Regions from separate parts of the Paenibacillus sp. E194 genome, predicted to be linked through region 1. Evidence: riboswitches for the same ligand, from Rfam matches in the RefSeq annotation. Region 1 holds a riboswitch; each other region holds the start of a gene.
The links. Region 1 has a riboswitch for cyclic di-AMP ahead of AZ66_RS02270 (TrkH family potassium uptake protein). Riboswitches for the same ligand answer to the same signal wherever they lie in the genome.
Positions count from the first base shown of each region.

Region 2: linked by a shared signal. The riboswitch ahead of AZ66_RS00175 (C40 family peptidase) and the one ahead of AZ66_RS02270 (TrkH family potassium uptake protein) in region 1 are both predicted to bind cyclic di-AMP.
Region 3: linked by a shared signal. The riboswitch ahead of AZ66_RS14425 (3D domain-containing protein) and the one ahead of AZ66_RS02270 (TrkH family potassium uptake protein) in region 1 are both predicted to bind cyclic di-AMP.

Region 1 is NZ_JMDX01000008.1:32,679-42,942, forward strand. Features, by position in the region: gene AZ66_RS02265 (CPBP family intramembrane glutamic endopeptidase) at 135-1,835, opposite strand; cyclic di-AMP (ydaO/yuaA leader) riboswitch at 2,084-2,242, shown strand; gene AZ66_RS02270 (TrkH family potassium uptake protein) at 2,301-3,659, shown strand; gene AZ66_RS02275 (potassium channel family protein) at 3,699-4,382, shown strand; gene AZ66_RS02280 (hypothetical protein) at 4,478-5,248, opposite strand; gene AZ66_RS02285 (LysR family transcriptional regulator) at 5,357-6,262, opposite strand; gene AZ66_RS02290 (succinate dehydrogenase cytochrome b558 subunit) at 6,593-7,264, shown strand; gene sdhA (succinate dehydrogenase flavoprotein subunit) at 7,281-9,038, shown strand; gene sdhB (succinate dehydrogenase iron-sulfur subunit) at 9,041-9,805, shown strand; gene AZ66_RS02305 (hypothetical protein) at 10,015-10,264, shown strand, end outside.
Region 2 is NZ_JMDX01000001.1:34,342-44,605, reverse strand. Features, by position in the region: gene AZ66_RS00195 (ABC transporter permease) at 1-74, shown strand, start outside; gene AZ66_RS00190 (sensor histidine kinase) at 75-1,256, shown strand; gene AZ66_RS00185 (response regulator transcription factor) at 1,253-1,858, shown strand; gene AZ66_RS00180 (hypothetical protein) at 2,043-2,555, shown strand; gene AZ66_RS00175 (C40 family peptidase) at 2,853-3,332, opposite strand; cyclic di-AMP (ydaO/yuaA leader) riboswitch at 3,336-3,477, opposite strand; gene AZ66_RS00170 (hypothetical protein) at 3,773-4,594, opposite strand; gene AZ66_RS00165 (M1 family metallopeptidase) at 4,599-6,575, opposite strand; gene AZ66_RS00160 (YwhD family protein) at 6,691-7,191, shown strand; gene AZ66_RS00155 (NAD(P)-dependent malic enzyme) at 7,321-8,529, opposite strand; gene AZ66_RS00150 (LysR family transcriptional regulator) at 8,707-9,591, opposite strand; gene AZ66_RS31745 (RAxF-45 family protein) at 9,847-9,999, shown strand; gene abc-f (ribosomal protection-like ABC-F family protein) at 10,104-10,264, shown strand, end outside.
Region 3 is NZ_JMDX01000092.1:3,424-13,687, forward strand. Features, by position in the region: gene AZ66_RS30620 (polysaccharide deacetylase family protein) at 1-1,143, shown strand, start outside; gene AZ66_RS14425 (3D domain-containing protein) at 1,229-1,939, opposite strand; cyclic di-AMP (ydaO/yuaA leader) riboswitch at 1,949-2,116, opposite strand; gene AZ66_RS14430 (amino acid ABC transporter ATP-binding protein) at 2,363-3,085, opposite strand; gene AZ66_RS14435 (amino acid ABC transporter permease) at 3,078-3,734, opposite strand; gene AZ66_RS14440 (transporter substrate-binding domain-containing protein) at 3,887-4,672, opposite strand; gene AZ66_RS14445 (HAMP domain-containing sensor histidine kinase) at 4,857-6,698, opposite strand; gene AZ66_RS14450 (response regulator) at 6,744-7,262, opposite strand; gene AZ66_RS14455 (sensor histidine kinase) at 7,453-8,910, opposite strand; gene AZ66_RS14460 (response regulator transcription factor) at 8,889-9,587, opposite strand; gene AZ66_RS14465 (hypothetical protein) at 9,616-10,264, opposite strand, start outside.

The sequences.
Region 1 (10,264 bases):
GCATTACGTACATGCGTCCTTCGATATGAACGGCCCTTGGCTTTTCAAAATGATAGGGTATGGAGATATGCTCATGTACTCGTTCTATTTCTGTACGAACAAATGGATTAAATTGCATTCAACGGTGTTGATGTTTATGTCCATGTCGTGATCGCTCTAGCGTGATCTTGGTTGCGATGAATCTTCGCAAGCGCATATACAATCCCAATTGGAGAAAGGAGGTACACAAGACCGATTAGGAAACCGACTATTGTTCCATCAAGCATGAATGACAGGGACATTAAGAAGTTGTCGAGCATAAGGTGAGCGAACATGGCCGTCCACCAGCTATGCTTCAGCATAATGAACAGGAAGAACATGCCGATAAACAGGAGCTCTACCGGCCGAGAGTAGTACGGATAGATTGGATAGGTGACATGTCCGAACGCCCATACAAGGGTAGGGATAATCCCGGCTAACCATGGGTTGCGGAACAATCGGTTCAGCAGTCCAACCCCGAACAAACGATATATCCCTTCCTCCGAAATAGCTGCAACCCAAGCTAGAAGAGGGAACAGTGGTGCAATTCGCAGGTTGAGCGGTGATTGTGAGGCATCGGTCGATGACCACGCATGAAACCCTGATTCCAAAATGAAAAATACAACTGTTTGCATGCCGAGCAATACGCCTGTGTACGCGATTCCGATCCATAATGCTTGTGTGAGCTTGCCGCCAAATGCGCGGTCACTCCATGTAGGCAGTACATCTCTGTACGCAGACAACTCCCATGCTCGCTTTCCTGCATGGAGAGAGAAGTAGAGGATAACGCCTTGAATTACTGTAATTGCGGCTTGAATGGCAAAGGACAGCCCCATATTCACCCCGTCCACAGGGGTACGGAGTTCCAGAGCGAAGAGACCCGGAAGCACGTTCCATAGATGCAGCAGAGAAATTCCGCATGAGACGGCAGTAAGAGCGAACAATGTCTTCGATCCGAACTTCAGGCCATGACGGTAGACGATGCAAGCGATCAGTGAACATGCACTTAGTAGGATCGTCATCCACATATAGCCGATATTGTAAATGGACGATGCGGTCTTCGTTTGATGTAGTTCTTCAGCTAGGTAGCTGTTCGGGATAACCCAGAAGGGCTTCAGCATGACAATACGATCTTGGGAGAAGACGGCCTTCACATTCAATGCAGCTTCACCTAGTCGTGCTTCAGGCACGTTATACTCAACCGTGTCTAGCTCTGACGATGAATCAATGAGTTTTAATTGGGCAGGATTCCATCCCATGTGTTTCAAAAGTGTATCAGCAAGCTTCTTACGGTTCACTGGATCCAAGGCAGTCTCCTCATTTTCTGCTGACGCCATATCCACCTGGTTTCCCGTCACCCCGTCTAAGTTCGAGGTGATAGGAGGCTTCTCCTCCCATTCGAATCCAATAATACGACCGCTTGTCATGTGAACGTCAATGCGCATGACACCGGATTTTCCAGCTCGATTCATATTCAATAATACCTGAAAAGTATCATAGGGGCTGGATGGTTCCCATTTCTGAAATGAAGCGGTCAGCTTCTCCTTGCTCATGTAGCCGGAAACCGTTGATTGACTGCGATAAATGACGGTTGGTGCAGTAGCTTCTTCAGGCGTAATTGAAATATGGAACTGTTTCAAGTCCTGTACAAATGTGAGTGCCTTTTGCGCTGCTTTTTCTTTGGTTAAGAGGGATTGGCTGGCTGCTGATTCCATCATGGCTTCTGTCTGTTGAAAGGGAATGAATACCTGAACAATGAGGAATAATAGAAATCCGGCCATAGAAGAAAGAAGAAGCGGCTTGGATACATAGGACATGTTGGAACCTCCATTCCATCACACATTTAGCGTATGGTTGCTTATTTGTTCATTTTATCCACTTCAACTTTGTAAAGTCCAGCAGAGAAAATGAAGAAACACCTAGCGATAATGAGTGTTTTGAATACAATTGAAGAAAATAGGGGATTGTAAGCGCTATTTATTCAAGTTTTTCGTCTTATTCTGGTTAATTTGTTCATTCCTTGACTTTGTATGCTGCAGGGGAAACGTATATAATCTCGTTATGAATTGCATACAAGCCGAGTTTCGTGAATGAACGAAAGCGGGGGACCCGATAAATGGGGTGAATATCGCAGTTGTGGATGCATAGAATCCACTTGCGATTAGGGCAGCCTGAACGTGCCCGAATCCGACAGCTAACCTCGTAGGCATGTACGTCAGGATACCAGCGATAGCATTGGATTTCCAGTGCTTTTTTTCGTGGGGAAAAAAGAGGTGACTCCCGTGGAGGGAACAAAAAAGGCCATTCGATTCAATCTGACACCACCGCGAATTCTGGTTGTAGGGTTTGCAGCAATTGTATTATTGGGCGCATTTCTACTCATGCTTCCGATATCAAATGCGGATGGGATTCCGCTGCCATTCCTCGATGCATTGTTCACGTCAACGTCAGCAACTTGTGTGACGGGGCTCATTGTGGTGGATACGGGCACTCATTTTACCGTATTCGGGCAGGTGGTCATCATGCTGCTTATCCAAATTGGTGGGCTTGGATTCATGACAATGGCAACGCTGTTCGCATTAGCACTGAAGAAGAAGATATCGCTGAAGGAAAGGCTTATATTACAGGAAGCGCTTAATCAGGGCAGCATGGAAGGCATCGTGCGCCTTATCCGTAAAGTGATCTTGTTTGCGGTATGTATCGAGGGGACGGCAGCTGTACTGTTCTCCGTGCGATGGGCATTTGATCTTCCGCTAGGCAAGGCCATTTATTTCGGTATCTTCCATGCTGTTTCTTTTTTCAATAACGCAGGCTTTGATTTGTTCGGCTCTGTCAGTGGGCCGTTTTCGAGCTTAACCAGTTATGTCGGAGACCCTATTATTAACCTGGTATCGATGCTGCTTATTATCCTTGGCGGGATTGGATTTATCGTCTTGTCCGATTTGGTGGAATACAAGCGTACTCGCAAGTTGTCTCTGCATACGAAGATCGTGTTAACGATGACGGGATTGCTCATTGTAATCGGAACGGTCGTTATATTTATATTTGAATTTACCAATACACGCACGTTAGGCAGTTTGAATGGCTGGGAGAAGCTCTGGGCATCCCTGTTCCAGTCGGTCAGCCCGCGTACCGCTGGAGCGAATACGATTGACATCGGAGCCATGCGCCAAGCCTCGCAATTTTTTATGGTTCTTTTGATGTTCATCGGGGCATCACCAGGATCCACTGGTGGTGGTATTAAGACGACGACGTTCGCCATTCTCATCGGAGCCGTATTTGCTATGATTCGCGGGAAAGAAGATATCGTCATTTACCGGTATCGACTCGCCAAGGATCGTATCTTCAAAGCAGTTACACTAACGCTGCTGTCATTGTTCTTGGTCATTATCGTATCGATGATATTGTCGACAACAGAAGATCATAGCTTCCTGATGATATTATTCGATACAACATCGGCCTTCGGAACGGTAGGGTTATCAATGGGATTGACGGCGGATTTATCAGATATCGGAAAAGTGCTGCTGAGCCTGACGATGTTTGCAGGCCGTCTTGGTCCATTAACGTTGGCTTATGCGTTAGGCCCGAAAAATGAGCGGGAATTATACCGACACCCAGAAGGAAAAATAACGATAGGATAAGCAAGTTAGATTGTAACGGACGAAGGAGTATACAGGGATATGGAGTTGCAGCAGTTTGCAGTGATCGGGATGGGACGTTTCGGTTCGAGTCTCGCGAAGGAGCTAGTAAAGCTTGGACACCAGGTGCTAGGCATTGATAAAGATGAGGAAGTAATTGGGGATGTTATGGGCTTCGTAACCCATGCAGTTGTAGCGGACGCATCAGATGAAGAGGTGCTGCGCTCACTCGGCATACGTAACTTCGATTGTGCGATCGTAGCCATTGGTGACGATATTCAGACGAGCATTCTGGTTAGTATTCAGATGAAGGAACTTGGCGTGAAGAAGGTTGTCGCCAAAGCACTTTCCGAATTGCATGGACGTGTTCTGGAGCGGATCGGTGTGGACAGGGTTATTTACCCAGAGCGGGATATGGGCATTCGCGTAGCTCACCAACTTGTATCACCGAACTTGCTGGATTACATTGAATTGTCCAAGGAATATACCATTGCAGAGCTGAGCGTGCCTGGCTGCATGCAAGGAATGGCGCTCAAGGATGTGAATCCAAGAGCTAAGTTCGGGTGCAGCATCGTGGCGCTGAATAAGCCGAAAGGCATTATTATTGCACCATCAGCCGAAGATGTGCTTGATGAGAAAGATATTATGGTTATGATCGGTACGAATACGCAAATCGAAGATTTTGAAGAAGCATTTATGTTGAAGGGGAACGATAAAAAATCGTAAAGCATCCCTTGCCATAGAAGGTCACAAATAAGCCTGCAGTCATCGCTTGTATGGATAAGCGACAACTGCAGGCTTATTGCTTATGTAAAATGGCTCTACATGACTACAATTTTGAATACGATATAAGTCAGGAAGAAGTAGGCACCCATACTTGCTGTGATGAACAGAAAGCGATTCGGACGTACAACTTCTGTCTGCTCCATTGCTTCGGTCGTGACCAGAATAACGGATACGAACCAAGTGAATGCTGCTACTGCAACAGCTAATGAACTGAAACCAATGATCGCGAGAAGGAATGCGAGCACAAATCCTAAGCCGAAAGGCATTTGCATAGCAGCCAATTGGACAAATGTCGTCTTCAAATCAAGCGGCTTGCTGCCCTTCCAACGGCTAATGAACCAAATACTAATAAAGAGTGCGGCCAATCCAATAATCTGATAAATGAACAATTGAATGAAAAAGCTAAATGGCGGGGTCAGAGAACCTGAACCGCCTAATAAGCTAAGTGGACCCATTAGTGAAGCGAACAAGCTTCCAAAGAGCGTGTAGCCGAACAAGGCAAAGGCCAGTGCGGAGACTAACGCGGCAATGACCGCATACACCCAATCAGAGACTGCAAGATTGCGAGCACTTGCCGGATTCTTCAGCAGTTGAAGGATATTCTTGCTGTCAATTGACTTGGCCCATTCAGGTACAGTGCTGCCTGGTGTCTTGTGGGACGCTGTCTCAGCAGTGGCGGATACTTGCTGTACAGATGCCTCTGCTGCGGAACTAGCATGCTGCGACGAGGCAGCCCCTGCCCCTGCGCTGCACTGATGGGGCTCATTGTCGTTGATTGGCTTGCCACAACGATTACATACAACCATGGTTTCCATTTCCTCCTTATTCTCCCCTAGTTGAGAATGTTTTTTGTCTAATCTTACTCCATTCGACAGCAAACGAGTGTAATCCTCCTTTTTCCTTTCTATCCATGACTATTTCCCTAGCTGTGATAATGATGCTGCTTCCATAATTTCCTCAATAAACTGCGTAGCGATAGGACTCAGCAGTGCTTGTTCCCCATATACAATGGAAGTTACACGTTCGGTTTGCCTCAATTCCTTCAGGGGTACGGCAATCAGATCGTTATCCTTGAGCCATTCCAACCGAAGATAGGAGCGTGGCAGCAAAGCAGCTGCATGACAGGTCGTGAGCAAGCGAACTATCGCTTCGAAGGAATCGATCTCCATGCGAATATCAGGCATGATGCGGTATCGGCGGAATAGATCATCGATAAGCTTGCGGTACCAGGTTCCCTTAGAGAAGAGAAGCATAGGCAGACCGTCCAAGCGGGACATCGTCCAATTGCGGATGCTGGCAAGTGGATGACGGCGTGGCAGCACCAACTGAAGATGATCCGCAAACAATGGAATACACATCAACCCTGGCTCACGAATCGCATCGGCGACGATGCCAAGATCAATGGATTGTTCGCGGACAAGCGAGATGATTTCATGCGTCTTGCCGGTAACTGCCTTGAGTCTTGCGTCCGGATGCTTCTCGACGAAGGAGGAGATGAACAGCGGCAGTGTCGTCTGCAGTGTGGTTAAGCTGGCCCCAATAGTGATGGACGATTGGCCTTCTGCTTTGAAGGACGCAATGGACTTCAAGAAATCGAGCTGACGATTGCGAATATCGATTGCAAATTCGTACGTGAGCTGGCCAACGCGCGTTAGCTCCAGCCGCTTGCCATTCCGGATAAACAGCTCTACACCCAGCTCTTCCTCAAGCTTCGCTACTTGCCTGGATAGAGCCGGCTGAGAGATATTCAACCGCTTCGCTGCTTGATTCAAGCTCGTCAGTTCCACAACCGCTGCGAATGATTCTAACAAATCGAGCATATTTCATAGCCTCCTACGATATGAATGGTGAGCTAAGCGCAAAAATGAATGGCTTCTTATGCGTTTTAGTTATAAAAGATATAAAAACATTGCAATTCCATTATAAGGGGATTAGGAGTAACATGGTAGTGTCACAAGTTGTTCACATAACTACAGAAGAGCGGTTTGCAGGAAGAACCGCGAATGTTGTCGAAAGCGGTAACAATTGCGTCATGTCAGTGGTTTTTCGTTGTGACAAATTATTGACGCTTTCGACATGCACAGGTAAAATGAGGATGTTTATTACCAAAATCTACTGGGACACAAATGGAAAGGGGAACCGGCACGCTTATGAAACGAGGATATTTTTACTCGCGCAAGCTGCACTCGCTTCTTGGAATTATTCCGCTCGGATTCTTCATTGTCGAGCACATGCTGACGAACTACGCTGCGTTCGATGGCGGGAAGGAAGCATTTCAGGGCAGTGTCAAATTTTTGAATGAATTGCCGCTTATATTTTTCCTAGAATTGTTTGGCATCTGGCTTCCGCTTCTGTATCACGGCGTATATGGGTTGTACATTGCGTACACATCCAAGAACAACGTAGGCAATTATAATTACGGCCGTAACGTAGCTTTCTTGATGCAGCGGATAACAGGGGTCATTACATTCGTATTTGTCACATGGCATGTGTACGAAACACGTGTTCAGATTGCGCTTGGCAATATTACGCATGAGCAGCTTGGCACATACATGCATGACATTATTACTTCTCCAATTATGTTTATCATATATTTGGTCGGTGCGATTTCTGCATCCTATCATTTTACGAACGGATTGTGGGCTTTCCTCGTAAGCTGGGGCATTACGGTTGGTCCACGCGCACAAAATGTATCCGCAAAAATCTGCATGGGCTTGTTCATTATTATGGCAGTCATGTTCACATTGTCGTTATTCGGATTCCGTTCTGCTGAGTTCCAAGCGGCAGAAGCGGTTCAATCAATTATTCCATTCATAGGTTAAGGGAGGGTGACGCATTATGGCAAAACAGAACATTATCGTCGTTGGCGGAGGACTTGCTGGTCTTATGGCAACGATCAAAGCAGCGGAAGCAGGCGTTCACGTCGACCTTTTTTCATTAGTTCCAGTGAAACGTTCTCACTCCGTCTGTGCGCAGGGCGGAATTAACGGCGCGGTAAATACGAAGGGTGAAGGGGATTCCCCTTGGGAGCACTTCGATGACACGGTATATGGGGGAGACTTCCTGGCGAACCAGCCTCCTGTAAAAGCGATGTGTGAAGCAGCGCCTGGCATCATCCACTTGATGGATCGTATGGGCGTTATGTTCAGCCGTACGCCAGAGGGCTTGCTTGACTTCCGCCGCTTCGGCGGGACGCAATATCACCGTACAGCATTTGCTGGAGCTACAACGGGCCAGCAGCTGTTGTATGCGCTTGATGAGCAAGTGCGCCGCTGGGAGGCAGAGGGGCTTGTAACGAAGTATGAGCATTGGGAATTCCTCTCTGCCATCGTGGATGATGAAGGCGTATGCCGAGGCATTACAGCGCAGGACTTGCGCAGCATGAATATTACGCACTTCGCTGCGGATGCCGTTATTTTGGCAACAGGTGGACCAGGGATTGTCTTTGGCAAAACAACAAACTCGGTCATTAATACGGGGACTGCGGCCAGCGCAGTGTATCAACAAGGCGTTCGTTATGCGAATGGGGAGTTCATTCAAATTCACCCGACAGCTATCCCGGGAGATGACAAGCTCCGTCTTATGTCTGAATCGGCTCGCGGTGAGGGCGGTCGTATCTGGACGTATAAGGACGGCAAGCCATGGTACTTCCTTGAGGAGAAATACCCGGCTTACGGGAACCTCGTACCGCGTGATATTGCGACTCGCGAAATCTTCCATGTGTGCGTAGATGAGAAGCTGGGCATCAACGGCGAGAACATGGTCTATCTCGATCTGTCGCATAAAGATCCGAAGGAGCTGGACGTGAAGCTCGGCGGAATTATTGAAATTTATGAAAAATTCATGGGTGACGACCCGCGCAAGATACCAATGAAAATCTTCCCTGCTGTGCATTACTCAATGGGCGGCATGTGGGTCGACTACAACCAGATGACAAATATCAAGGGCTTGTTCGCAGCAGGTGAGTGTGAATACCAGTACCACGGAGCGAACCGTCTTGGAGCGAACTCGCTGTTGTCAGCGATCTTCGGCGGCATGGTGTCCGGACCAAAAGCAGTAGAGTATGTCCGCGGTTTGAGCAAAGCGACAGAGGATGTATCGGCAAGCGTATTTGAACGTGAAGCAAAGATGAGAACATCCCAATATGAGGACTTGCTCAAGATGGACGGTACGGAAAATGCATACGTCATCCATAAGGAACTGGGCGAATGGATGACCAACAATATGACTGTCGTTCGCTACAATAACAAGCTGGCAGATACAATCAACAAGATTAAGGAATTGAAGCAGCGTTACAGCAAAATCAACATGACGGATACGGCTCGCTGGAGCAACCAAGGGGTAGCCTTCACTCGTCAGTTGTGGAATATGCTGGAGTTGTCGGAAGCCATGACGAAGAGTGCGCTGCTTCGTAACGAAAGCCGTGGGGCACATTACAAGCCTGAATTCCAGGATCGCAATGATGAGCAGTTCCTGAAGACGACTATTGCGTCATGGACCCCGGATGGACCGGAAATTTCATACGAAGACGTGGACGTATCGCTTATCAAACCGCGCAAGCGTGACTATACGGCGAACAAGAAGAAAGGGGAATAACGATGGCGGAAGCTGTGGCTCAATCCAAAAAAGTCAAGTTGATCGTGACGCGTCAGGATGCGCCGGACGCGCAGCCGTACACGGAAGAATTCGAGATCCCATATCGCCCGAATATGAACGTCATTAGCGCATTAATGGAAATCCAACGAAATCCTGTGGATGCAACCGGTAAATCAACTGCTCCGGTATGCTGGGAATCGAACTGTCTTGAAGAAGTGTGCGGAGCTTGTTCTATGGTCATTAACGGCAAGCCTAGACAGGCTTGCTCCGCGTTGATCGATAAGCTGGAACAGCCAATTCGAATCGCTCCAATGAAGACGTTCCCAGTTGTTCGTGACCTCGTGATTAACCGTCAGCGCATGTTCGATGCCTTGAAGAAAGTCAAGGCATGGATTCCGATTGACGGTACGTATGACCTCGGGCCGGGGCCTCGTATGGCGGAGACGAAGCGACAATGGGCGTATGAATTGTCGAAGTGTATGACCTGCGGTGTCTGCCTGGAAGCGTGTCCGAATGTAAATGAGAAGACGAGCTTCATCGGGCCTGCTCCAATCTCTCAGGTTCGATTGTTCAATGCGCATCCGACAGGGGAAATGAATAAGGACGAGCGCTTGGAACAATTGCTTGAGGACGGCGGTATTGAAGGGTGCGGCAATTCCCAGAACTGTGTCCGTTCTTGTCCGAAGGAAATTCCGCTTACGACATCTATTGCTGAGATGAATAAAGACACAACGAAGCTGATGTTCAAACGCTGGTTTATGCAATAAAGTAAGGTAGGAGCGCCCCGAATAGGGGCGTTTTTTTATACAGATAATTCGGATATCCACGTATGGCGTTATGAGCGTGAAACAAGTCAAAGCGAAGCAAAAAATTTTTAAGAAAAATTTGTATTCCAAAACTGAATTTTCGATTATAGTATTGGTTAACAACTTGAATGTGCGCTGGAAGCTTGTGAAGATGACTAGGGGGTGCCGAGTTGATAGTCCATTTGCCAATACAGGACACGAACAGCTGGTACGAGAACAGCCTCTTCAGTAAGGTGAAGCTGCTGGTGGACGAGTGGGATCCACTAGGACTGCGGGCGCTTGGGGCGCCGGACGATGAATACGATTGCCTTACCGCGTACATAGTCAAGCTTAGTGCTGCCAACTCGGACATGAAGATGATGGAAGAGGCGCTGGAACAATGCATGGAGGAGCATTTCGGAATTGGGCCTTCCATCATGG
Region 2 (10,264 bases), on a different contig from region 1:
TAATTCTTCTGGGCTGTGGCATGATCTTCATGGTAATATCGAGTTATATCTTTAACAGACGGGAAGCGATGTAAGTGAACGTAGTCAAGAAGAGGTTATTTCCCGAAAAAGAGGGAGCGGAGCCTTACATCTCCCTCGTCAACTTATGCGTGCCTATCTTTTTCCTGCTGCGTGAGACTCCGACCAAGCTATTGGTGGGGTTCACGCTGCTTCTGTTTCTAGTGATCGCATTTTGGCTGCAGTATCGGCACGAGAAGCAGGCATTGACGTGGTTGGCTGTTCAGGCTGTAATTATTCTCGCATTCATCCTTTTCTATCACCCTATGTATGCTTATATGGTGTTCATGATCGCGCAGATGATAAGCAGGCAGAAGACCTCCATTATTTTAGGAGCAGCTGCCGTCATGGCGGTAGGTATCGTAATCGGATTGTCTCAGCGCTTGGATACAGTAACCGTATGGTCATCCCTGCATACGCTGCTGCTTCCTCCATTATTCGGTGTGCTCGTCATGCCATTCATCATGCGTGCTGCTGGGCAGTACAAGCAGATGGCGGAACGATTGCAGGCAGCGACCTCACAGCTTGAGCGGATGGCTCAGCAGGAAGAGCGCCAGCGCATTGCACGTGAATTACATGATACGCTTGGACATACGTTGTCTTTGATCACGCTTAAGAGTGAAGTGACAGAAAAGCTGATTACACGGAATCCGGAACGGGCTATTGCTGAAGCAAGGGAAATTCAGGAAACCTCGCGTGCTGCGTTGAAGCAAATGCGTCAACTCGTAACTGAAATGAAGATCGTCAAGCTTGCAGAGGAATATGAACATGGAAGACAGCTATGCGCCGCTGCGGGAATTGAGCTGGAATTTCAGGAACGCAGCGAGGGAATTAGCCCTTCATCAACAGCTCCAAGCATCGTGAACCGATTGCCATTATCAGCATTGCAAGAGACGATTCTCGCCATGTGCTTCCGGGAGACCTTAACGAATGTCGTTAGGCACAGCCGGGCGAAGCATTGTTCGGTTCGGGTTGAGGTGGAAGAGGCAATGGTTCGTTTGGAGATTGCAGATGATGGCATCGGAATTGATGAGCACCAGCTTAAGCAATCAAGTGGGACGGGCATGGCCGGACTGAAACAGCGGCTTCAGCTTGTGGACGGGACGCTTGCTATAGAGTCTGGTGCCCATAAGGGAACGGCATTATCGTTAGTCATTCCGCGTGTAATCCGCGATAGGAAGGGGAAAGGTACATCATGATTCGAGTGATATTAGGAGAGGACCAACAGATGCTGCGAAGTGCACTCGCCACCTTGTTGTCTCTTGAGGATGATATCGAAGTGATTGGTCAGGCCGAGAATGGCAGCGTAGCGCTGTCGCTTATCGAGGAACTTCAGCCGGATATCGCGGTACTGGATATCGAGATGCCGCTTATGACGGGGCTGGATGTTGCGGATGCGATCAAGAAGAAGGGGTTGGACTGTCGGATTATTATGCTGACGACCTTTGCCCGTTCAGGCTATCTCCAGCGTGCAATGGCATCGAGTGTAGGCGGTTATTTGCTCAAGGACAGCCCAAGCGACGAGTTGTCAGACGCCATTCGCCAGGTATATGCAGGTAAGCGGGTGATGAGTCCCGAATTGACGCTGGCTGCATGGGAAGACCCTTGTCCGTTGTCCCCGAGGGAGAAAGAAGTGCTGTTGCTTGCTGAGAACGGACTGTCCATGCAGGATATTAGCGCCAAATTGTTCTTATCCTATGGAACGGTACGCAACTATATGTCGGATGCGATTAGCAAAGTAGGAGCGGGTACGCGCATTGAGGCGATTCGAACTGCTCGTGAGAAGGGCTGGTTGGATTAAGAACTGCTGCTGGAATATATGCAGAAGAAACTTGATGAAGAAAAGAATTGTCGGATCAATTAGCATCCAGAATATAAATTGTAAGTGCTCCATACTCTCTAAGTGAATATTTAGCTTATTTTCAGTTTCATTTCAGGAAATACGAACATACTATAGCCATCCCTTACATAAGGAGGTGGAACCTATGAAACGCAATTCAACCGTAGCAGCGTGGACGTGCCTAATGCTTCTCTTGATGGCTTCACCTGCGGCAGCGCAAAGCAGAACTGCGCTAGATGCTACGGCAGATAAGAGCAAAGAGCAAGCTGCTGTACGAGTGGTCACTTCATCTCAGGCTGCACAGCCGAATCAGCAGAGCACGGAGACGGATAAACAATTAGAACAAGTACAGGCACAAATGAAGGAGCTTCGTGCAGAAATGAAGCAGCTGCGCGAGAAGAAGCTTCAATTGCTCGCTAAGAAACACGGAATTTCGACAGAAGGCAAAAGCAACAAGCAAATTCACCAGGAATTACACGAGAAATTAGGCATAAAAGGACGACTGTTCCACGAGAAACATCACATTAATGGGAAGCATGTCGAGGATCGTCAGACTCAGCTTCAGCACGAGGAAGAAAAGCATCGAGCAGAGGCAGATGGGCTCACACCAGAAGAGATTAAGGCGAAATTCCAAGAATTGAATGGGTCAGTTAAGTAAATCAGAAGCGTCTATGCGAAAATAGGGAATTTCCAGACAAGATATCGGGACATGCGCACAAGCGCATGTCCTTGTGTCGTTAATGGCGATGAGAATGGTTGAAACCGAAAAAGAAATATTTCGTAAAGATAGATAAAAGCACGAATCGTTGACATGCAGATATGCATAGGATAAAGAAGCTGAAGTTGCGCGGGGATAATGGGATAACATGAAACAACCCGACGAAAAGGCGCGGAGCGCTTCTCATCGGGTTATGTAGTCGTTCATATCATTATAAGAGTGCTGGAAACTTCCAAACTATTGATTGTCTGTAGCGATAGAAGAAAAATCATTCTCGTTCATTACACGACGAGCACCTACATAGCGCTTCTCGTAGTAGTCCATGCTAAGGCTGTCGATGCGTGTACCTTTGCTTGTCGAAGCGTGTGCGAATTTGTTGTCGCCTACGTAAATGCCGACATGCGATACACCGTTGCCGCCGCTTGTGTCAAAGAAGACCAGGTCGCCTGGACGAAGCTCGTCTTTGCTAACTTTCTCACCAGCGTCAAATTGCGACGAAGATGTGCGAGGAAGATCAATTTCGAACTTGTCGAACACGTACTTCGTAAATCCGGAGCAGTCAAAGCCTTTCGTTGTTGTACCACCATACTTGTACGAAATGCCAAGCAAACCGTCAATCGTGTTGTCCATTTTGGATGCTGCGAATGTGCTGCCTGCACTGAACGAAGTAAACAGAACGCTCAGTCCGAGCACCGCTGTAACTAGCTTCTTCTTCAAAGGGAAAGCTCCTTCCGTGCCTGCGAGGTTAGCTGGAGGGTTCGGTTGAAGGACCCCTATGATCCCTGTGTTACAAGATCAATTCACCCGTAAAAACTGGTTCCCCCGCTTTCCGGTCCGCCCGGAAACTCGGCATTCTGGTTTTTGGATTATGTATTGCTGCGTGCGATAGTAACAATTTTGCAAGAGTTAGTGCCGCTTTCATGACAAAGTTGTAATAAATCTAGATTTATTGTAACAGACGGAAATTCCTTTGACAAATATTTTTTGTCCTTGACACGAAAAAAACTTGTCAGATCAGCATTTTTTTCGCTGGTAGACAAGTTTTTTAATTTATTTTGTTAGGTTACGCTGCTTCAATATCATCGTAACCCTTTGTAACTTTGTAACTTTGTAACTTTGTAACTTTGTAACTGAATTGCGCTCAATCAGAACCCCCATTATTTCATCTGTTGCTCTGCTTCCTGCCAGACAGCGTGGCGGGCAGACAATCCCCACATTTTAAGTATTGTCATTATGGCAGGCAGTGCCTGTTGAATAATGAGTGCGGTAATCCCGGTGAACACGGCTGCCGCCGTTGTGGACAATATGCCTACACCAATGGTGATCCCAATAAAGAGAAGTGACAATCCTAGAATGGGAAGCAGGCGACGAGTTCCGGCTGTCACGGATCGAATTAACGGTGTTTCTGAGGCAGCGCCGAAGTTAAGGAATAAGAATAGTTGATGAACAAGCCAGCCGCCAATGAACCAAGCGATTACAAACGGTGCCACTGCCACGAGTAAGGAAGACAGAGAAGCCGATGTTGACAAGGCATGGGCCGCATAAGGAACGAACCATATAGCTGGTGCGATAATGAGCAGTGTCTCGAGCAGATAGAGGACAAGCATTGGCTTCCAAGCGAGCTTGATCCCTTGGAAGAAGGCAAGCCCCTGCTGCTTGGGCCGTGACATAGCATGGAATACACCCGCGTGAATGAAGGGGGTAAGCAGCATATGGACGGCAACGAATCCGAGGATAGCCCATAAGTAAGGAAAATAGTCATTCGTCTTCATTAGATAGAACTGGCTTTCGGTCAGAAAGAGCTGCCTGCTCATCTCGGTAGGTGCTGGATCTGGGTAACGGCGCAGGATAGGTGTTACCACTCCATCGACGAAGCGATAGAGGAAGAACCCCCATAACAGTTGGTACAAGAATAGAATGACCCATATATAGATGTGCTCTTTGCACCAATTCCAGCCTGAACGCACATAAGCCTTCACACTATCACCACCCCAAAATGTTCGTAACAGCTTCGATTACCTTGATGACGGATAAGTTAACTCGTGTACGGACAGGTTCGTCGACATGAGCACGCATATAATTATTGATGTGCTTGTTCTCAACGACAATCGAATATAGAGGATCAACCATGACCCAACTGAGCGGCGCTTTATGGGTGACGGTATATTGGATGCGGTCTCCCTCTCCATTCCATCCCTTGCGAGTCGTCGTGCCATCCGAGAATCCGAATACGATCGGAATGGATGGATAATTGGCACCGAGCTTGCGGATATGGACAGTCGCTTCATATTGGGTAGACCCATTCGATTCAATCGTACGTGAATCAATGTTCTCCACGGCGAAGTCTGCCATCATGCCGTTGTACACATATTGTTGGAAGAAATCATTCCACTTGCGGTTAGTTACCTGCTCAACAACTCGCTGAAAGTCTGATGTAGTTGGGTACTTGAAACGGTACTTCTGCGTATAAGTTCTCATAATGCGGCTCATCATTTTCTCCCCGACCTGCTTCTCGATTGCAAGCAGCACCAGCTTGGCACGCATGTACACATTTTCTGCGTAATGATTTTGATTTTTGTAGCGCCATGCATTCAGCTTCAGTGGAGCCGGATCTGTGACGTAGCTGGCTTGTATTGCGTTATTTGGAAGTACTCCGAATTCTTGCTCCATCAGCTTGTCTTCTGCATAGGAAGTGAACCCTTCATCGAGCCATGCTTCCTCGAATTCGTTTGAGGCGAGAAGTCCATAAAAGTATTGATGTCCAATCTCATGAACGACGGTACGTTCCAGGTCGTAACCCGGACTCTCATCTTCTGCACCGAATGCTGTAATCAAGGTCGGGTATTCCATTCCTCCAGCTCCGTTGCCTAATTTAGGAGGCACGATAATGGACAAAGTAGAGTACGGGTATTTGCCGTACCATTCGCTGAACTTGGACAGCGCCGTCTTCGCAGCGTAGAAATAACGTTCCTTCAAATCTTTATGCTTCGGGTCTAAATATAGCTTGATACGAACCCCTGGTACTTGGCTAGAAGAGAACGGCTCTTCAAAATAGACAAAGTTTGGAGATGCGGCCCACGCGAAATCATGAACATCATCCGCATAGAATTGATAGAATTTCTTTCCGTTTGCTATCGTAGGGGTTTTCGTTGGAAAGCCTGTAGCGCCTACGATATAATTGTCGGGTACTTGAATGCGTACACTGTAAATGCCGTAATTGGAGTAAAATTCGGAATTACCGTGATATTGGTGCAAATCCCAGCCTTCTGATGCCCGGCCGCGTACCCCTGCCTTTTCATAGGCAGCAATCTTAGGGAACCATTGGCCAGCCATCACAAAATTATCGGCGTATCCCATACGTGCGAATATTTTCGGCAGTTTTACTTCAAAATCCATGCGAAGTGTAACTTTCTCCTGACTTCGTACTGGCTTGGTAAGACGGAGCTTCAGAAGCGTCTCATCCTTCGCGTTTCCGTCATCTGGCTGAATGTACTGCACCCGGTTCATCAGGGACATACCGTCAACCGTGGATAATGATTTTAGCGTCATGCTGCCATATCCATCCGCAGGGAACTTGTCTTCCCGCAATTTTCCGCCAGACTCCTTCATGAAGGTGGTGTCGGGCGAACGGAAAGCGTTCGGATACATGTGGAAGAACAGTTCATTGACAGTCGATCTCCCGGGATTGGTCCAAGTTACGGTTTGCTTGCCGATAAGGGTATGTGTAGACTCATCCAGTTTAACTTCAATATGGTATTCGGCAATACGCTCACTTAGTACCTCCGCATTGGGAGTCTCCACGGCTTGCTGCGTAATGGGTTCTTGAACCGCCTGCTTGTTCACCTCGGGTCCAAGGGACGGAACGGATCCAGATGGCCAGAACCGAACGAGGAGGAAGCTGCAGGCGGCTAGGAACAAGGCAGTGAATAGAAGCCGGCGATATACATTGCTTCGGGTCATACGTTTTTACCTCCCGTTGACAAGCATCTACAGCATGTATATGTTGGCTTTTTGCAGATTATTAGCTAAAATGAAAATGATTTTGAGTACGTGTAAGGAAGGAGCGCATGACGAAATGGAATCTTCAGATAAGAAAGTTAAGAAGCCGCTGGCATTGAACGTAATGAGCAGCGGTAAGCATAAAGGATTCGGTTCGGGTAGTATCGATCTGAACAACGTGTCGCCCGTCATTATCGATGAAGGAACGGCGTACATCGATTTAGGCGCGATGCACGCAAAGAGTAAGGTGGAGCGTGGAATTAAGTTCTCTACGAATAAAGAGGACGTTCCAAATGGCCGCCAATGCTGGATCGTATGGGTGGCAGTCGATCGTTCTGCGGAAGGCGCGTTCTACGGCGGCTTGGCTGCTTGTGAAATGCTGATCGACACGGAGGCGAAGCGCGGCTGGAAGATGCTCGCAGACCACGTCAATCGGATGGACTATGCAATGAAGCGCCGCGTGCTCGTCGAAGAGCTGAACACAGAAGACAAGGCCGCGCTGCGTGAACTGCTTATGACGCACAATGCTGAATGGTGGGAGCGTACGCCAGAAGAAGTGAAGGCACAGCTTGCCTAGCATAATCATTTACATCTAAAGAAGGCCGCTATTCCGATCTCGTGATCGGTGCAGCGGCCTTCTATTATAATAGAGATGAGTTTTGTCCCTACTCATACCTAGTAAGGACACTCATTACAACAAGGTGATTTAGGCGCGATATACAGGCATCTTGTTCACCTGTGCGACTCCTGTTTCAATCGCAACCTGAGCAATCGCAGATGCGACGCTAGGCACGACACGCTTATCTAGCGGGTTCGGAATAATATACGTCGGGCTGAGCTCTGCATCGGTAACGATAGCCGCAATACCGCGGGCTGCCGCGAGCTTCATATCATCCGTAATATCTGTAGCGCGAACATCGAGTGCGCCGCGGAAGATGCCAGGGAAGGCGAGCAGGTTGTTCACTTGGTTCGGGAAGTCCGAACGGCCCGTACATACTACTGCCGCTCCAGCAGCAAGCGCTTCGTCCGGAAAGATCTCCGGCGTTGGATTCGCCATTGCGAATACGATCGGCTTTACATTCATGGAGCGCACATGATCCTGCGTCAGCACCTTCGGTGCGGATACCCCGATGAATACATCTGCTCCGCGCACGACATCGGTTAGCGTACCGCGTATATGTCCGCGATTCGTTACCTTCGCTATGTCTGCCTGCGCGGTATTCATCCATTCCTCGCCTTCGCATACTACGCCTTTCAGATCCACAAGGGCAGCATGCTTGATGCCTGCCTTCAACAGCAGCTTTGCTATGGCAATGCCAGCAGAGCCGGCGCCATTGATGACAACGCGCACGTCCCCCATCTGCTTGTCTACCACTTTCAGTGCATTGATTAACGCAGAGAGCAGCACGATGGCAGTGCCATGCTGATCGTCATGGAAGACAGGGATATTCGTTTCTTCCTTTAAGCGCCGTTCAATTTCGAAGCAGCGTGGTGCCGATATATCCTCCAAGTTAATACCGGAGAAGGTAGGCTCCATATTTTTGACGATGTTCACGATCTCATCTACACTTTGCGTGGATAGACAGATTGGGAAGGCATCGACATTGCCGAACTGCTTGAAGAGCATGCACTTGCCCTCCATGACCGGCATAGCTGCATAGGGACCGATGTTGCCGAGGCCGAGAACGGCCGAACCGTCTGTCACAACGGCAATCATGTTGCCACGTGACGTATACTCGTTGGCAGCATTCGCATCATTTGCAATCAGGCGGCATGATTCAGCCACCCCTGGTGTATATACAAGGCTCAGATCCTCTGGGGACGTCACCTCAATTTTGCTTGTCACTTCAATCTTGCCGTGCAGCTTCTTATGAAGTTGTAACGACTCTTCTTTGATGTCCAGTGCGACTGGCATACTACAATCAGCTCCCTGTTAGTCATTCCGAGGAGACTTAATACTGAATAAAAGTCCCATGCTAACATTGTGCTACGTTAGTAAGGAAAAGGGAAATACGATCCCCATATAAGCTAATAAATTTTATTTATAGTAACGAAATGCAAGTTATGTCTTCTGCTATTTGTCCGTTCTGCGTCATGCCCCTTGAAGCGGGAGCTGGCGCATGCACTCGATCATGCTGAGGCAGTCTTGCGACAGATGATGTCCTTCTTTCCAGCATAAATAAATATAGAAGGGCAGCGGATCCTCAAGTGGTATGGCTACAAGACCGGGCATGTTCTTGACCGCCATAGAGACGATTAGGGAAATGCCAGCCCCGCTGGCCACCATCGACTTCACGGTCTGAATTTCATCCGATTCAAATACAATATTCGGTTTGAATCCGTATGTTCCACAAGCGAGCATCAGTTGTTCATGATGTACATAAGCTTCCGTCAGCACGATAAAATGTTCATGCTTGAGTTCAGCAATGGATATGGACTCTCGAGTCGCGAGTGGGTGGGTGTCTGGCACACACACATTTAGGTGATCCTCATAGAGCAGCACGGAATGGAGATCAGAGATTGATTCTTGATCTGCCTGTCCGATAATGCCTAAATCCAGCTTACCCTCTTGCAGCAGCTCTGTAGTAATGCGAGAGCCGTACTCGGTTACTTTAAATTGCACATGCGGATACCGCTTCCTTATGTAAGCGAACATGGAAGGGAACAAATAGGCTCCGATAATTGGCGGCAAGCCAAAATGAATGTTGGAGCTGTTATAATTACGAACCTCTACTATAGCTTCATCAATTTCAGACAAAATGTTATCAACTCGGGCTAGAAATAACGCCCCCTGCGGCGTGACATGCACAGCCTTCTCTTTCTTATTGCGTTCGAGCAATTGTACACCTAGAAATTCCTCCAGCCGATTTACGGCGGCTGTTACGCAAGGCTGGGACACATACAGCTGTTCAGCTGCTTTTGTAAAGCTATGCTGTTCAGTAACGGCCTTGAAATATTCAAGTTCCCGCAAATTCATGATGCTTGGTTCCCTCCGATATGATAATCCAATGCGAGTCCTATTCTACAAGAAACGATGACGTTCTACGATGGATAAAGCTTACAAGTGAATGGACTTAGGTATAACCATTGTACATCAAGATGATCCTAAGGGAAGCAAGCAGAGCTGGATAGGGCAGCCAGCCGTCCCTTTACTAACTTTCTAAAATGTGGTAATATATACAAATAACATGTTCTTCGGACTGAAGAATAGGAACAGGAGGTGAGGTAGGAGATGAATTTCAATACGCCGAACATTCGTATTAGCCAACTGCCAGTGGCAATGTTTGGAATTATTCATGATGTAGCTCTCAACGGGATACGTGTGTCCATTTTTTCGAATACGAATACGACAATATGGCGTGAAGACTCTCCTGCCTTAACCTGAGCGGATTTAGGTTTATTTAGGGCTGTAGGGATTTTTCCCTGCAGCCCTTTTTTGTTCCAGATCGAGAGGCAGCGTCTTGCTCACGCCCCGAGGGGGATATCGACATGATCATTAGCCTATGGCATGTGAAAAAATATTACGGAGCAAACTTGGTGCTCTCAGATGTGTCATTTGAAGTGAAAGACGGAGAAAAAGTCGGGCTGATTGGCCGCAATGGAACGGGGAAAACAACAATTTTGCAGATGTTAAGCGGGGCATCCACACC
Region 3 (10,264 bases), on a different contig from region 1:
TCCCTTTGCCTGCTCTGTATTACCGGCTGCTTCCATCGCTCGCAGGAAGCAACGCCTCCCATACCCAATCTGCCACCAATCAAGCCAAATCAGTCGGAATCGATCCATTCATCAGCAGACAGTCTGTGGAGACAAGATCGCACTCATCCGGTACCACGTATCTTCAAGGTAGACTCCGTGACTATGCATTCCCCACATGCTAAGGAAAAGCAAGAGAATACAGCTTCATCGGAGCATATTGAGATGCCTAAGTTCACCATAACAGCTGAGCAGGGAGAGCGTGATAATCAGAAAAGTCAGAAGAAAAGACTGGAGTCGCAGCAGGCTGAGCCAGAATCTGGCCAGCAGAAGCAACGTTCTTCCACTTCGACTGAACGCAAGTACATGTGGCAGAAATCAAGCCCGTCGCAATCAGCGGCGCAAGCTTCACAATCATCCCGCTCCAGTATGCATAAGATGAAGAAACAGCATCTCACGATTGCGGAACTGCGGTTGAAGTACCCACATATCTTTAAATTGAATGCGAAGCAGCGTCAAGGAGAACGACAAGTTGCGCTTACCTTCGATGACGCACCGGATAACCGCATTACGCCGCTTGTATTGGATATATTGAAGGAGCACAATATCCGAGCCACTTTCTTTCTCGTTGGCTCTCGTGCCAAGGCATATCCAGGACTCGTCGAGCGGATGGTACGCGAGGGGCATGTGATCGGTAATCATTCGTACAATCATCCATTGTTGACAAAGCTGACGCTACCAGCTTTTGAACACCAGGTGAAGGATACTGAACGCATTATCGAGCAGTCAACCGGATATAAGCCTCGTTACTTCCGTCCGCCATATGGAGAAATCAACGAAGAGCAATTGCGCTGGGCAGGAGATAATGGATACATGGTCGTGAACTGGGATGTAGATACGAACGATTGGCGAGGATTAACCGCTTCACGTATTTTGCAAAATGTGATGCGTGGGGTCCGTCCAGGTTCCATCATTTTGCAGCATGCCAGCGGAAGCACACAAAATGGGTACCTGCATGGTACCGTGAAAGCACTCCCATCAATTATTCAGCAGTTGAGAGATCGGGAATATGAATTCGTCACCTTGCCTGATCTGCTTCAAGATCAGAAGGAAAAGAAGGAATAAGTAAACAAGCCCCGCCATAATGGCGAGGCTTGTTGTTCAATTGCTATTGTAAGTATTTATCTACATCTATTTATAATAGTAGATATTATTTCAACACGTATACTTTAACGTCTTGCACGCCGAATGTGTTGCCTGTCTTCTTGCTTACCGGTACAAATATGTCAACCTTTTTCCCCTTGATTGCACCGCCTGTATCCGTAGCTACAGCAACCATACCGCCTGTCGGCAAGTGTTTGAAATCATATCCCGTAATATACAATTTCGTTCCAAGCGGAATCACTTTTGGATCGACCGCAACTGTGCCTAGTTTCAATGCATTACCCAAAGCATCAACTGCGCCCCATTTGCCGTTTTCACTCGGATGAGCAGTATAGGCTGTTGCGCGCATGCTTATCGTTTTCTTGTATGTCGCTGTACGTCCAGAGGACAATTGAACTACATTTTTAGGAGCAGCTTGTTGCACTGCTGCTTTCTGATTATTCGAAGCCGTTTTGACTGCCTGTCCGTCATTTTTTGCTACACCCAAAGCATTATTGACTGGCATCCCTTCCAATACCGATTTTTGAACAACGGGGCTTGGAAGTTCGATGGAGAGTCCACCATACAGATTTTTCGGATTAATTGTCGGGTTTGCCGACAATACGGATTCAACACTCATGTTGTAATTCTTAGCAATTGAATAGAACGTTTCTCCCTCTTTTACCGTATAAGGCTCAGCCTGTGCCGGCAAAATTTGAAGAATGGACGCAAGTCCAAGTAAAGCTGCAGTAATCGTTAGTGTAATTCTTTTACGCATATGTTCTGTTTTCCTCCTGTGCATTAGCCTGCGGGGTTAGTTGTCGGATTCGGGTCAAGGAGTTCCCCTACGCCATTCCAATTGCGGAATAAGCGATTCACCCCAAGGTGTTCTCAACATATCGAACACCGGTCAATAATCCCCCGTACGGGTGTGTCGTTTCGGCTCGGATTGCATCATATCACAATTTTGTAACCTGTGCGCAGGAATATGATGGTAAGTCTCTGGAACCCGCGCCCCCCAATGGATTGAAGCTTCAAACTTTTTTTATTTCATAACAAATTTGTAATCAGAGATGACATTTTTGTAATCTTTATGTTTCTATCATAGCACATATTTCAGATTTGTAAACGAAAACGCTTACATATTACAACAAGCAATAATAGGCACCCCTTAAGGATGCCTATTCGAACACCTATATATTTACAATACTCTACTTAGAAAATCCTGCGTTCTAGCATGCTTAGGATGGTTAAATAATTGGTCTGGAGAACCTTCCTCCACGATATTGCCGCCATCCATAAATAATATACGATCGCCCACTTCACGTGCGAAGTTCATCTCATGAGTTACGATTACCATCGTCATTCCTTCTGCGGCGAGTGATTTCATGACCTCAAGCACTTCGCCGACCATCTCTGGATCAAGCGCTGATGTCGGCTCATCGAACAGCATCACATGCGGCTGCATAGCAAGCGCTCGCGCAATCGCGATACGCTGCTTCTGTCCACCGGACAGCTGTCTAGGGAATGCCTTGGCCTTATCCGCCAAACCAACCTTGCTAAGCAGCTCCATTGCTAGTTTATTAGCTTCAGCCTCTGGCACATCTTTCACCTTTATTGGAGCAAGGGTAATATTTTGCAGCACGGTCATATGGGGAAATAGGTTGAACGATTGGAATACCATCCCCATTTTTTCACGTGTTTTGTTGATGTTGTGCGACTTGTCTGTGATACACTGATCCTCGAAGCGGATATCCCCTTGTGTCGGAGTTTCCAGCAAATTAATGCAACGCAGGAGAGTACTTTTTCCAGATCCGCTAGGGCCTATGACAACAACCACTTCACCACGGTCAATAGAGACATTTACCCCTTTTAAAATCTCCAATTTATCATACGATTTATGCAAATTTTGAATTTTAATCATGCTCGCTCAACTTCCTTTCCAAACGTGCCACCACTTTCGATAAAGTGAAGGTTAGAATGAGATAGATACACGCCGCTCCAATCAATGGCCCCATCGCTGAATAAATTTTGGCACGTACGATATTCGTTTCAAACATCAAGTCTGCAATCCCGATGGTGCTGACAATTGAAGTCTCCTTAATAATCGTAATAAATTCGTTGCCGATCGCAGGAATGACATTGCGGAACGCTTGTGGAAGTACGATCAAGCGCATCCCCATTGATTTTGACATCCCGAGAGAACGCGCTGCTTCCAATTGACCGTGGTCGATCGATTGTATGCCGGCACGGAAGATTTCAGCCAAATACGCACCACTATTTAAGGATAGAGCAATCGCTCCAGATGTTAGCGCACTGAATTCTACGCCATACTCTGCAAGTCCATAATGAATAATGAATAATTGTACAAGCAGCGGTGTTCCACGGAACACCTCGATATAGGTGACAGCAAACCATTTAAGCGGCTTTATTTTAGACATCCGCATCAAGACAATGGCCACTCCCAATAGTAATCCGAACAGAACGGATATCGCGGATAGCAGCACGGTTATGCCAGCACCGGATACAAATCCTAATTTATACGTCCATAACATGTCGAACCAATCGAACATGACAACCTTCCCCTTCCCTACCTATCACGACTGTTAATCTGTATTTCTTCTATATAAAGAGAAAAAGCTCCTCACTGGTTGAATTCCCACGAGGAGCGAACATATCACATCGAGATCTGTATAGACCGCATATAGATGCAATCCATATGATCTTATTGTTCCGCCAGTTGTACCGCTTGTGTAATGAATTCATCCAGTTTGCCCTGCTGCTTCAAGCGTTCAAGCGTCTTATTCACTTCATCACGCAGTTTCACACTGCCCTTGCGCACTCCGATTACATATCCTTCACTTACTGGCTTCAATTCCACTGGCGCGACAGCGACTTCCTTGCGATTCGCAGCAAATGCCGCTGCCACAGGCTTCTCCACAACGACAGCCTCTAAACGATTCGACTCCAGCGCAAGAACGAGGTCGTTCACCTTATCCAGCATTTCCTTCTTCGCATCAGGGATTTGCTGAACGACATCCTCGAAGGTTGAGCCAAGCTGTACGCCGATTTTCATCCCCTTCAAATCTTCAGGTGACTTATACTTATCCTTGTCTGCTGCACGTACAATTACCCCTGCTTCCGCCAAGTAATAAGGTGTAGAGAACTCCATTGCATTCTCCCGCTCAGGCGTTGGATCTAGTCCCGCGATTGCGATGTCAATCTTGCCTGTCTTCAGTTCCTCAGGCAATGACGACAGTGATGTATCCTTAATCTCTAATTCAGCGCCCAAATCCTTCGCAATTTCCTTCGCTATCTCAATATCGAAACCGACAATTTGATCCTTGCCGTCGATTGTTTTACGGAATTCAAATGGTGGATAGTCAGCACTCGTGCCGAGTACCAGTTTTTTATTCTCTTGAACAGTTGCTAGACGGTCTTCCTTCGCACCGCAACCAACTAATAATGATAGAATGAGTGTGCATGCTGCAACAATTTTTAATGATTTCATTTGCTCCAACCCCGCTCTGTATATGTGTAATATTCCCCGCTCGCTCTTAGTGAGGTAACATCATTATACACGCAGATGCATAGTTATACAACCATTATTTCTTAGGAATTGGTTATTAAAGTAGAATATTAGCGTACAACTCTTCCATTTTATAATACATTGGTCAATTATGGCAACATCCAAACTAGCCTTCTTGCTTCTTGCGGAATAGCGGGAGACTAATTGTGATAACTGTGCGACCTGGCACAGATTCAATAATAAGTTCTCCTTCATGGCGCTCCACGATACTGTAGCAGATGGACAAGCCTAGTCCTGTCCCCTTCTCCTTCGTCGTGACAAAAGGAGTTCCTGCCCTGACTAAAACCTCGGATGGAAAGCCTGGTCCTTCATCTTCAATACATAGAAGAACCCTATCCCCTATCATGCGAGTTCGAATCGTCAACACTTGGTTTTCACTCATCGCTTCAAGTCCGTTCCGAATGAGATTGTGAAGAAGCTGCTTCATCTCTTTCTCATCCATTTCAATAGAAGGAACTGGCGATATGTCCAGGCGGATATCCTGGCAGCGTGCCGATGCTGTTGCTTGCACAAGCGGGTATAATTGTGTAATGATTTCATTCAAGCAATGAGGGCGGAATTGGACGAATTTATGTCTAGCCAAGGTTAAATACTCCGTAATGATCGTGTTCGTCCGCTCAATTTCCTCCATCATCGTACGGAAATAGACATGCTCATCCGCATGCTCCGGCTTATTGCGAAGCAGCTGCAGAAATCCCTTGATTGTCGTTAGCGGATTTCGAATTTCATGACTAAGCGCGGCAGCCATCTCTCCCACAACCTGCAGCGCGCTCATACGCTTCATTTCTTGCTCCATCTGCGCCTTCTGACGCAGCGCCTCACTCATCCGATTCATATCTGAACCGAGCTGGCAAAATTCATTATTGGATTCGATTCTCACTGTCACGTCATAATCCCCACCGGCAATACGATGAGACGCCTCGACTAATTGATGCAGTGGAGTCACGATCAAACGGCGGATCCACCAGTTTATTAGGAAGTAAATCACAACAATAAGTAAACTGATCGTAATTAGGGTTACGACCCATACGTAAAGCAACACGCTGCTAATAACTCCCGCAGGCAGCATAATGATTGCTCTCCAGTTCGTCTCCTCAAGCGGCATTGAGAATATATACATGGAGTTCCCACGATAGTCATCAATGATAACAGACTCGTTAGAGTCATTTACTTTGCGTAATAATGTCGCTGTATCTTCATTAAGATTGGTGTATATATTGTCATAAATCGTTCGTTCTTCATCTGGGTCGTACAATAAATCGCCTTGTAGGGAAGTAAGTAGAATCTTGCTGCTGGGGTGTACACTTAGCTTGTTTGCTAACTGCTTCAAATCGCCAAACCTTATATCAACTCCGGCCACACCGAGCAGTGTGCCTCCTGAGTCGTATACAGGCGTGCTGATGGATATCATCGGTAGGTTTACATAAGGATCAATGTATGGTGCTGTCAAATAGGTTCCATTCTTCTTCACTGAACCATGATAATAGTCGTATCGCGGGTCATCTCGATACTGAGGCAATGTCTCGTCCACATGTTCTTGTTTATAGAAATTACGGAGCAGACCGGATTCATCATGACCAAACCAGGATGTAAATTTCTCCTTCCATTTCGAACCGGTCTGCATGGTGAACCAGTACCCGAATACGAGATCCTTCGGTTGAAAAGCATACCATTCTGTCAATTGATTCACTTCAGCCTTGATGCGCCCAGATGTGTCGAATATGCCCTGAATGACCCTCGCATATGTCTCAACCATTCTCTTGTGGTGACGAATGGCCGCTTCAACATCGTGAGCGGCCATCTTAACTTGATTCAAATAATTGTTCTGCATGCTCGTCTCAATAATCGAACGAACAGCTTCATAAGAAAATGAAAAAATAATGGCCAACGCAGCCACTAGTGTCGTCACTACCCGGGCGCTTAGTTGGCTATGTATCGTTCTAAACATAACATCCTCCGATTGACAATTGTCAAGACAAGATATCGCAGTCCGTTACAGTCTGGATGATATGTACGCGCGCAGTTCTTCTAAGTCGAACGGCTTCGAGAAGAAGCCAATCGCTCCTGCCGCCTTCGCTTCGTTAACCTTGTCTGCATCGCTATAGGCAGACATCATTATGACTTCGGTATCTGGACGCATCGTACGAACCGTATGCAGTACATCGAGGCCATTCATATCCGGTAGGCTCACATCCATGAGCACAATTTTACTTGGACACGCACGCATTGAATTAAGCGCCTGCTCGCCCGTCTCTGCTTCTCTTACTTCCAGTGGCAGTTCATCCAGTGCTTCCTTCAATAGAATCCGGATAGGCATCTGATCTTCCACGACAAGAATGGAGCAATGGCTCGCCACGTCTTCTGCTTCGTCCGTCTGTGCATGCATAAGCGCATTACGATCTACCGCAACCGCAGTTTCTTCTTGTACACATGAACGCTGCTTGATGACAAAGTATAAGTAAATAATAAATGGGACAGACGCGGAAAATATAACGAATAAAAATAGTTCCACTATCCTATCCTCCTTCCGATGAGGACGACAACAATCGAGTTATTACGACAACATCATGGATGATTATGATACATATTATAGTATGTTTTGTCGAAGTAAGATATGCTATTTTCTTAATTTCCCCGAAAAAAGACCTTTGCATGAATTAATCACGCAAAGGCCGTATAAATTCAAATGATATTCGAAGAGATCATAAATCCGTAGATTCCTCTATCGTATCTGCTTCAATCGGCATGTTGACCGGCAAGGTCACAATAACCGTCGTCCCTACCTCAGGCTCACTTTCGATGGACATTTCTCCTCCATGAGCCTTCACCAATTCGTACGTAATCGCCAGTCCGAGCCCTGTACCGCCATGACTTGGATTCACTTGATAGAACTTGTCCATTACTTTGGTCAAGTGTTCTTCGCTTATTCCAATTCCTTGGTCAACAATACGAACAACCACTTTCTCCGCATCCCACGACGTATGAATCGTGATCACCGACTCTTCTGGGGAGAACTTGACCGCATTATCAATCAGATTCAGGAATACTTGCTTCAATCGATTCGGATCCGCATTCAGAATTTGCTCGTTGCCTCTGACGCGTTCCTCCAATCGAATTTGCTTCTTCTCTGCTTTCATTCTCACTTGCAGGATCGTGTCTTCGATAATTGTCGCGATGGATACCTTCCGCCAGTGGAACTGCAATTTATTCTCCTGCAGCTTCGAGAAGTCGAGCAATTCCTCAACAAGCCCAATTAGGCGATCCGTTTCCTTATGAATAACGTTCAACCCCAGCTTCGTCTCCCCTTCATCTAACGGACCAGACAGCAAGGTCTCGCTCCATCCCTTGATTCCCGTCAATGGAGTCCGCAATTCGTGAGAGATCGATGAGATAAAGTCATTCTTTAATTGGTTGCTTCGCACAATCTCATGAGCCATGAAGTTGAGTGTCTTAGACAGCTCCCCAAGCTCGTACTTATATCCATCCTTGGCTCTGACATCGAATCGTCCCCGCGCCATCTGAGCGGATACAGCCGTAATCTCATTAATTGGCCTCACGATCGAATTCGCCAGCCCAAGGCTAATCACTAATACAATAATTAATATCGTAATCGAAATCAGTATGGATACGAGCACAATGCTATTCAACTGACTGTTCACTACTTCTAGTGAGGTGACAAGTCTGACAATGTAGCTGATGTCGCCTCTCTCTAACAAAGGAGCAGACACAGCCATTATCGATTCACCGGTTCCAGGCTGCTTGCCGATCCATTGTTCCAGCTTCCCTTGCTGCTGTACAGTAATCACATCGAGTGAGTTGATCGGCTTGTCGATCCGGAATCCACTGGAAGAGATAAGCACCTTCCCAGTCCGATCCAGAATTTGCACCTCGGCGCCCGGCAATTTGAATAATTCGAGCAGCTCCGGCAATATGCCTTGATCATCTACACTGGAACTAAGACTTATATATTGCTGATAGTATTTCGTCGTTACGGATGCATGGTTAGTTAAATTGCTGGATACTGAATCATAATAATACGTCCGCACCGAGATGAGAAAGACCACTTCCAGCATCAGCATCGTCATAAAGACAACGATGAAGTAATGCATGACTACCGAGCGGCGTATGCCCGGCTTAATCATGGAGTTGTTCCCTTCCATTTATACCCGTGCCCCCATACCGTTTCAAGAAATCTTGGTGATGATGGCTCATCCTCGATTTTTTGGCGCAAACGACGAATGTTCACATCCACAATCTTAGGATCGCCCATATAGTCCTTGCCCCATACATGATCAAGCAGTACGTCTCGGCTTAATGTCATCTCTTCCTTCTCCATGAAAAACTGCACCAGCGAGAATTCCGTAGGAGTTAAATCGATCGATTGGTTATTTTTGGTAAATCGCTTCGCAATCAAATCTAGTGAGAACGGGCCAGATTGATAAACTACCTTCTGGGTAGTGTGCTGATAAGAGCTAACCCTGCGCAGCAAGGACTGAATGCGCGCAACGAGCTCTGTAGGACTGAATGGCTTGCTCACATGATCATCCGCACCAACAGACAAGGCATATACTTTGTCCTGTTCCTGCACCTTGGCAGTCAGGAAGATGATTCCGAGCCGCTCATTCTGTTCCCTAACTCGTCTACACACCTCAAAGCCATCAATACCCGGAACCATCACGTCCAGTAGGGCGATATCTATCGTCGGATCGCTCATGATCATTTGATAAGCATCATTGCCGTTATCTGCTTCCACCACATCGAATCCATTGCGCTTTAAATTAATGACAATAAAGCTGCGGATTGATTCTTCATCTTCAAGAATGAGTATTTTCGTCATCTCTACTTATCTCCTTACTTCATTTCCTTTAAGAATCACTATCACTTTTGTCTAGTTCTGGTAATTTAGGAACCCCTTGTTTCGCATTCAGTGGCTCCTTGCTGTAAATGCCGATAATCTTGTCACCAAACGAACTGAGGTATGTCCATTTTTCCTTATAAGACTCCCATGCCTCAGGTGTAAAGAATCGGATAATGGCTAACGTTTCGTTCGTATGAAGATCGACAAAGCGGAGCATTTCATCTTTTTTCGATTTTGTATCCACAGTCACACGTCCATACCAAGATTTTGGGAAAGTCAAATGGAAGCGATCCATATGGTCGCGGTATTGCTTCTCCACTAACTTCAAGCCATGCTGTCCATCCCATTGGAAGAAGTTTGTAAAATAAGGGATTTCATGAGATTGATACAGATCCCAGCCGTGAGGCTGCTCGGGAATACCGATCTCAATAATGCCATCCCCGTTCATGTCAGAGCTCTTAATATCTATCCTTTTGTTGTCAGTTAAGCCCTCTTGCAATAGGGATTCAAGCATGTGATCCTTATTCATTCCAATAATATTTGATATATAGTTGTTGGCCCCTGCATCTGCATCCGCATCAAGCACGAGTCCTTTACGGTCTTTTGATATAAATCCAGACACCATATTCGTGTACGCATTAGTACCAGTTGATAAC